Regions from separate parts of the Pseudomonas sp. KH_050 genome, predicted to be linked through region 1. Evidence: predicted binding sites of a transcription regulator. Region 1 holds the regulator's gene; the other holds the start of a gene.
The links. The regulator FliA, encoded in region 1, starts transcription of late flagellar genes. The targets are predictions, from matches to a motif close to CTAAAGTTTNNNNNNNNNNNGCCGNTAA.
Positions count from the first base shown of each region.

Region 2: a site for FliA is predicted at 1,887-1,914, ahead of flgM (flagellar biosynthesis anti-sigma factor FlgM). Genes of this name have one in related genera too.

Region 1 covers NZ_CM174478.1:4,638,159-4,642,339, forward strand. Annotated here, with positions in the region: gene AC3IUA_RS21070 (chemotaxis protein CheA) at 1-815, opposite strand, end outside; gene AC3IUA_RS21075 (protein phosphatase CheZ) at 841-1,629, opposite strand; gene AC3IUA_RS21080 (chemotaxis response regulator CheY) at 1,653-2,024, opposite strand; gene fliA (RNA polymerase sigma factor FliA) at 2,192-2,932, opposite strand; gene fleN (flagellar synthesis regulator FleN) at 2,929-3,759, opposite strand; gene flhF (flagellar biosynthesis GTPase FlhF) at 3,878-4,181, opposite strand, start outside.
Region 2 covers NZ_CM174478.1:1,579,764-1,583,944, forward strand. Annotated here, with positions in the region: gene AC3IUA_RS07235 (MFS transporter) at 1-80, shown strand, start outside; gene AC3IUA_RS07240 (flagellar brake protein) at 167-913, opposite strand; gene AC3IUA_RS07245 (flagella synthesis protein FlgN) at 1,009-1,476, opposite strand; gene flgM (flagellar biosynthesis anti-sigma factor FlgM) at 1,524-1,850, opposite strand; gene flgA (flagellar basal body P-ring formation chaperone FlgA) at 2,001-2,762, opposite strand; gene AC3IUA_RS07260 (chemotaxis protein CheV) at 2,844-3,776, shown strand; gene cheR (protein-glutamate O-methyltransferase CheR) at 3,822-4,181, shown strand, end outside.

The DNA of each region.
Region 1 (4,181 bases):
TCACTGCCCGCCGCTACAGCGCTTGGCGCGGCCGGAGCCGGTACCGCAGCGATGGCCGATTCCAGGGCCTCGACTGCGAAGTTGCCTTTGCCGTGCAACTGGTCGAGCAGCGCTTCGAATTCGTCGTCGGTAATTTCGTTGCTGGCCGCTGGGGCTACTGGCGCTGCAGGCTCGGCCGGTGCGGCGAGTGCGTCGACCGCGAACTGCCCCTTGCCGTGCAGCTGATCGAGCAACGACTCGAACTCGGCATCGGTGATTTCATCGCTGCCCGACGCTACCGGCGCCGCCGCGGGTGCCTCGGCCTGGGCCTTCACCGCATTGAGCGAGTCGAGCAGCAGTTCGAATTCGTTATCAGTGACGTCGCCCGAATCGCTCTCGGCAACGGGTTCGGCACTGACTTCAACCGCCGCTGCAGTCTCGGCTGTAGCAGGCTCGGCCAGACGCGCCAAAGCCGCCAACAACTCCGGCGTTGCGGCGGTGACCGCAGTGCGCTCGCGGACTTCGGTGAACATGCCGTTCACCGCATCCAGCGCTTCCAGAACCACGTCCATCAATTCCGAGTCGACCCGTCGCTCACCCTTGCGCAGGATGTCGAAGACGTTCTCGGCGATGTGACAGCACTCCACCAGTTCATGGAGCTGGAGGAAGCCGGCGCCCCCTTTTACAGTGTGAAAACCGCGAAAGATTGCATTGAGCAAATCCGCATCATCGGGTCGGCTTTCAAGCTCGACCAGCTGTTCGGACAGTTGCTCAAGAATCTCGCCGGCCTCAACCAGGAAATCCTGAAGGATCTCTTCATCGGCGCCGAAGCTCATTAATGGGTGCTCCTACTAGGTCGGCCTAAAATCCAAGGCTGGAAAGCAAATCGTCGACATCGTCCTGACCGGACACAACGTCTTCTCGTTTATCGGCATGAATCTGCGGACCTTCACCCTGAGACAGATGTTTTTCTGGATCTTTTTGCGCAAGGATCGATTCACGGTCATGTTCAATGCCGGCAAAACGGTCGACCTGACTGGCCATCAGCACCAGTTTGAGCAGATTGCTTTCGACTTCCGTGACCAACTGGGTCACGCGCTTGATCACCTGACCGGTAAGGTCCTGGTAATCCTGCGCCAGCAGGATGTCGTTGAGATTGCCCGAGACGATACGATTCTGTTGCTCGCTGCGCGTGAGGAAACCGTCAACCCGCCGGGCCAGCTCGCGGAACTCTTCGGCACCGATTTCGCGGCGCATGAAACGTCCCCAGTCGGCACTCAAGGCCTGGGCGTCATTGCTCAGGCCGTTGACCAGCGGCGTGCTGTTCTCGACCAGATCCATGGTGCGGTTGGCCGCAGCCTCGGTCAGCCTGACCACATAGGACAGGCGCTCAGTGGCATCCGTGATCTGTGACACTTCCTTGGCTTGCGGCATGTTCGGGTCAATCTGAAAATTGACGATCGCACTATGCAGTTCGCGAGTGAGCTTGCCGACTTCCTGGTACAGGCCACGATCACGGGTCTGGTTGAGCTCATGGATCAGTTGCACAGCGTCGCCGAACTGACCTTTCTCAAGGCTGTCGACCAGTTCGCGGGCGTGTTTTTTCAGGGTCGATTCAAAATCGCCCTGTGATGTTTCGTAATGCTCCATAGCTCCCCCCGTGACAATTTCGGTCAACCGATGCGTTCGAAGATTTTTTCAATCTTTTCTTTTAACGCCTGGGCCGTGAAGGGTTTGACCACGTAGCCATTCACTCCGGCCTGAGCGGCCTCGATGATTTGCTCACGCTTGGCTTCGGCCGTGACCATCAACACCGGCAGGTGCTTGAGTTTTTCATCGGCACGCACGTGGCGCAGCAGGTCGATACCGGTCATGCCCGGCATGTTCCAGTCCGTTACCAGAAAGTCGATGCTCCCGCTGTTGAGGACCGGAATCGCGGTAGTACCGTCATCCGCCTCGACCGTGTTGGTGAACCCAAGGTCACGCAACAGGTTTTTAATGATCCGCCGCATCGTTGAGAAGTCATCAACGATGAGGATTTTCATGTTCTTGTCCAATTCGACCTCCAAGCAGTCTTAAACGCGCCCAGCACCTGGACACGCCACTCAATCATTTCGGCGTAACACTCAGCGGCTGCATGGAGCACAACAGGCCGTGACCGGTGCGCAAAAACGCCGTACCAGCCTCGTTCGCAGTGTCCCCACACTGCCTGTCAGCGCGCTCGCCACTCCCCCAAACGCCCCCGCAAGCGGGCCGCGCACTGGCTGTGTAACTGGCTGACCCGCGATTCGCTGACCCCCAGGACCTCACCGATTTCCTTGAGGTTCAGCTCTTCGTCGTAGTACAGCGCCAAGACCAGTCGCTCACGCTCCGGCAAATTGGCAATCGCGTCCGCCAACGCAGCCTGGAAACGCTCATCTTCCAGGTCACGCGACGGCTCGAGATGAGCACTCGCGCCATCCTCGTGCAGCCCTTCATGCTCGCCGTCCTGCAACAGATCGTCGAAACTGAACAGCCGGCTGCCCAAGGTGTCGTTCAAAATCCCGTAATAATCGTCGAGACTCAATTGGAGTTCGGCCGCAACTTCGTGATCTTTAGCGTCACGACCGGTTTTAGCTTCAATTGAGCGAATGGCATCACTGACCATCCGGGTATTGCGGTGAACCGAACGCGGCGCCCAGTCACCTTTACGCACCTCATCGAGCATCGCCCCACGAATACGGATACCGGCATAGGTTTCGAAACTCGCACCCTTGCTGGCGTCGTATTTGGTCGAGACCTCGAGCAGGCCGATCATCCCGGCCTGGATCAGATCCTCGACCTGCACACTGGCCGGCAGACGCGCCAGCAAGTGGTAGGCAATCCGCTTGACCAATGGCGCATGACGCTCGATCAGTTCGCACTGACTGTCACGCGCCGAGGATTTGTAAAGGTTGTAGCCGCTGGCTGTCATAGCACCGGTCCTGCCGTTTGATGCACCAGCCGCTCGACGAAGAATTCCAGGTGCCCGCGCGGATTGGCCGGCAACGGCCAGGTATCGACCTTCTGCGCGATGGCCTTGAATGCCAGCGAGCACTTGGAACGCGGGAACGCCTCATAGACTGCACGCTGCTTTTGCACCGCCTTGCGCACACACTCGTCGTAAGGCACCGCACCGACGTATTGTAAGGCCACGTCGAGAAAGCGATCAGTGACCTTGGTCAACTTGGCGAACAGGTTGCGCCCTTCCTGGGGGCTCTGCGCCATGTTGGCGAGCACCCGGAAGCGGTTCATGCCGTAATCGCGATTGAGCAATTTGATCAGTGCGTAAGCGTCGGTGATCGACGTCGGTTCGTCGCAGACCACCAGCAATACTTCCTGGGCCGCGCGCACGAAACTCACCACCGACTCACCAATCCCGGCGGCGGTGTCGATCACCAGCACGTCGAGGTTGTCGCCGATATCACTGAACGCCTGGATCAGCCCGGCATGCTGCGCCGGGCTCAGGTGCACCATGCTCTGCGTGCCGGAGGCCGCCGGGACGATGCGGATTCCGCCGGGGCCCTGCAGCAGCACATCGCGCAGCTCACAGCGCCCCTCGACCACATCGGCCAGAGTACGTTTGGGTGTCAGCCCCAACAAAACGTCGACGTTCGCCAGCCCCAGATCGGCGTCCAGCAGCATGACGCGCCGGCCGAGCTCCGCTAGAGCCAGGGACAAGTTCACTGACACGTTAGTCTTCCCGACGCCACCTTTGCCGCCGGTCACCGCGATAACCTGTACGGGATGCATGCTGCCCATGTTCTTTCTTTACCTTGTCTTGCTTAGACGGAGGCCACATAACTGGCTGCGCGTTCCCACTGGAACAATGCATGGCAGACCATCGATGTAGGTACACTGCAATCTATTCATGATTACCTCAGCCGACCCGCTTGGTCGGGCTGTGATAGAGATCAGCGAACATATCAGCCATGGCTTCTTCGCTGGGTTCTTCCTGCATCTGCACACTCACCGCGCGACTGACCAATTGATGGCGTCGTGGCAAATGCAGATCATCCGGGATCCGTGGCCCATCGGCCAGATAGGCAACCGGTAACTGGTGACTGATCGCCAGGCTCAACACGTCGCCCAGACTCGCGGTTTCATCCAGTTTAGTCAGGATGCAGCCGGCCAGCCCGCAACGTTTGTAACTGTGATAAGCAGCGGTTAGAACCTGTTTCTGG
Region 2 (4,181 bases), 3.1 Mb from region 1:
AACCCGAACCCGATCCGGACTCGCCGCCTGAGGAACCTGGGGCGGATCACCCCCATGGTCTCAGTGCCGCAAGGCCCTAGTGGCCGGTGTGGCTAGTAGCGGCCACTAGAACGAAAAACGGGCAGTCACCGCGAGGGACTGCCCGTTTTCTATTGCGGCATCAGCTTCACATATCGTCTTTATCGAAGCGGCGTGCTTCACGCTGCAGCTGATAGACGAAACGCTCGACCTGTCGTTGCACCAGGCCGCTCATGTTGTGGAAGCGTACGCCGGCGAAGGTGGTGTCGATCCGCTCTTCGTAATGCAGGTAACGCAATTCGACCGGCGCGGTCATGTTGCCGAAGGGCAGGGCGGCGATGAAGCGGTCGTAGACTTCGCCGAGCTGCAGATGGCCGCAGATCTCGCCTTCAAAGCGCAACTTGCAGCCAGTCGCCGAAATATCCAGCAGCTTGCCATTGACCGGGACCTTGAGTTTTGCGCCGCCGAGCTCGATGTTGACCAGCTGCGCCAGCTTCAGTGCCGCGCGAAAGGCATTGCGCCGTTGGTGATAGACCACCTCGACAGGCATCGCGCCACGATAGCAGCGACTGCCATTGGCTTCGTCGATCGTCAGAGTGCCGTTACTGTCCCAGGCAATCCGCACGCCATCGTGGAAGCCTTCGACGCGAAATGCTTCGCCATTGAGCAGGAAACGTTCGCCATCGCGAGGAATCATTTCGTCCAGGGCAATCGTATTGCGGTCTCGATCGATTTCGACCAGATAGCTCTGAAAGCGCTGAGTGCGCTCGTGGAAGGTGATGATCAGTGGATCATGGCTCTCTTGCAGTAGCCGCAGGTTGGCGGCGATTTCCAAAGGAGTGGTGAGCACCTTCGGTGGCTGCGGAGCGTCTTCCGCGCTTAAGGCATTGAACACGGTTCATCAATCTCCAGACAAAATACCACTACACGCAATGAGCTGGCATTTTGCCAGCTAGTTTCGCGCCTTGATAGGGCGCGCTCGTTAGGAATTCAAGCTTGACTGAGCGGGCGCGGCTTCGCCAGCAGGGAGGTTGATCCGCGAGCATCATAGAGGGCAGGAGGCTCGCCACCGGTGAGGATTTTCAACTGATTGGCAGTGGTGGCTTGCTGAACCTGGATCGAGCGACCGTTGAGTTCATTGGCTGCCTGGCATTGGGCCAGAAGCTGGTTGAGGGCATCGCTTTGCGCCAGCAGTTGATCGCCAATCGCCGATTGCCCGGCAAGTTGTTCCAGGCCGCTGCGATTGGCAGGCAGGTTCAGGCTGACAAGGATCTGGCTGCGTAAACGGCCATGCTGTTCAAGCAAAATGATCAGAGCCTGTTTTTGCGCGAGAATATTTTCGAGCAGGGGCATATCGCGACCGTGCAACGCCAGGGATTCGGTTTGCAGTAACTCCAGCAACTGTCCCGTTGGAGCAAAATCGTCAGTGATCAGTTGCAGTAAATTAGTGTCGTGCATGGCTGGCCTTGGTTTTAAGCGTCCAAAAGCCTGGCGCAGGCCGTTGGCTAGCGCTGGGCTTCGAAGTTGAGCAGTTTGCTGGCTACACGGTTGCTGTCGACTTTATAGCTGCCATCGGCAATCGCTTGCTTCAATCCGGCCACGCGGGCCTTGTCGACAGCAGGTTGATCGCGCAGCTTGTCAGTGACCTTCTGCAACTGTTGAGCCTCATTACTGAGATGTACCGATTCCCCACTTTTGCTGGTACTGGCTTGTTCGACCGGGGTATTCACCGGCGCGGATTTACCGGCGTCGCCGGTTTCCCGGGTGCCGCTGGTACGCGTACTGCCTGTGAGTGTGGGGGCGTTATTTAATCGGCTGAAATCGATGACCATGATGGAAAACCTCTGGGTATTTGGACGCTTGCCATGTTTTCGGCCATACCCTGAAAAACTTTAGGCCCGATTATCGGTGAGCGCGCGCGCAGCGACTCTTGCCCTGCTTGAGGCACAGTTTAGGGAAGGCTGGGGCGTAGCGCCAGTTCCCTACATGGCGACCTCGACCTGACCCGGGGCGGTCACACGCGCCCTGATCACCCGTTGAGAGTTCAGATTCTTGACCCTGATCTGTTCGCTCAGGCCCCCGTTGGACAACGCTTCGCCAGGCATTCGTACACTGAGCGTCCCGCTGCGGGCGGAAATCACGACCTGATCGCCTTTGCGAACGACCTCCGCTTGCTCCATGTGAGCCAAGGTGATGACCTGGTCGCTGACCATTGGTCGGACAAGTTTCTGCCCGATCGCCTGATCGATAGAGGTCAGATAGCCCTGATTGATCTGGCTGATGTCGCGCTCGCGCAAGATGACGTCTTCCGGGCTGATGATTCCCGTACGTTTCAGCGGGCGGGTGGCGGTGACAATTTCTCGAAACAGGCGCACTTGAGCGGGGACGAACACCGTCCAGGGCGAGGCGCCATCGCATCGCACCCGCACGGTAACGCGACCCAACGGCTGGGCCGGACTCTCCAGAGTCGCTGTCAATTCCTTGTCGCACATCGGCATGCGCAGGCGTGGGTCGAGTTGGTTGACCTGGATTTCATAGCGTCCTGCGGTTTGGCTGGTTGCCAGATAATCTTCGACGGTGAATTCAAGAAAGCCCTGAGTGACGCCGATAAGCAGATCAGGCAAGGTAACCGAATCAGCAAGGGCAGGGCTGCCAAGGTTGAAAAAACACAACGCGGACAGCGCGCAAAGCAATTTGCGGTACTGTGCTGTGAGACGTCGGAAAAATGTCGTATGTGCATTCATAAGAGTTAAAAAGCAAGCGCCGTGCCGTTTAGTGATGAATGTGCGTCGCAACACACTTAGCGTTGGTGTAGGAGTCTGGGCATGGCTGGTGTAATGGATTCGGTAAACCAGCGCACGCAACTGGTGGGGCAGAATCGCCTTGAGCTGTTGTTGTTCCGTCTCGACGGCCAACAGCTGTATGGGATCAACGTGTTCAAGGTTCGCGAGGTGCTGCAATGCCCGAAGCTGACCCTGCTGCCCAAGTCCAGTCCTGTCGTGTGTGGTGTGGCGAATATTCGCGGGGCGACCATTCCGATCCTGGATCTGGCAATGGCCACCGGTTCCGGTCGATTGCTCGATCAGAGCAATCCCTTCGTGATCATCACGGAGTACAACACCAAGACCCAGGGGTTTCTGGTCAGGTCGGTGGAGCGCATCGTCAACATGAACTGGGAGGAGATCCATCCGCCACCCAAGGGCACCGGGCGCGATCATTACTTGACGGCGGTGACCCGGGTCGACAATCAGTTGGTCGAAATCATCGATGTCGAGAAGGTCCTGGCTGAAGTGGCGCCGACCTCGGAAGCCATTTCGGTCGGCGTGGTAGACGTTGACACCCGGCACAAGGCGGTTTCACTGCGGGTGCTGACGGTCGACGACTCGTCGGTGGCGCGCAAGCAGGTCTCGCGTTGTCTGCAAACGGTTGGAGTTGAAGTCGTGGCGTTGAACGACGGCCGGCAGGCGCTGGACTACCTGCGCAAGCTGGTCGACGAGGGCAAGAAGCCGGAAGAAGAGTTTCTGATGATGATTTCCGACATCGAAATGCCAGAAATGGACGGTTACACCCTTACGGCCGAGATCCGCAACGACCCTCGCATGCAAAAGCTACATATCATCCTGCATACTTCGTTGTCAGGAGTGTTCAATCAGGCGATGGTGAAGAAGGTCGGTGCCGATGACTTCCTTGCCAAATTTCGTCCTGATGACCTGGCATCCCGGGTAGTCGACCGGATCAAAACAGCAGACATCAGCTAGGGGCGTCTGCCCCTGGTGGTCAACACGATTTAAGAGGCGGCATCTTTGTCTACGGGTAATTTGGATTTCGAACAGTTCCGGGTCTTCCTGGAAAAAGCCTGTGGCATTTTGCTCGGTGAAAACAAGCAGTATCTGGTGTCGAGCCGTCTCAATAAACTGATGGAGCAGCAAGGCATCAAATCCTTGGGTGAGCTGATTCAACGTATTCAGACCCAACCGCGCAGTGGATTGCGCGAGATGGTGGTGGACGCCATGACCACCAACGAAACCCTGTGGTTTCGCGACACCTACCCGTTCGAGGTGCTGAAAAACAAGGTGCTGCCGGAGGCGATCAAGGCCAGTCCGGGTCAGCGCCTTCGCATCTGGTCGGCGGCCTGCTCGTCGGGGCAGGAGCCTTATTCGCTG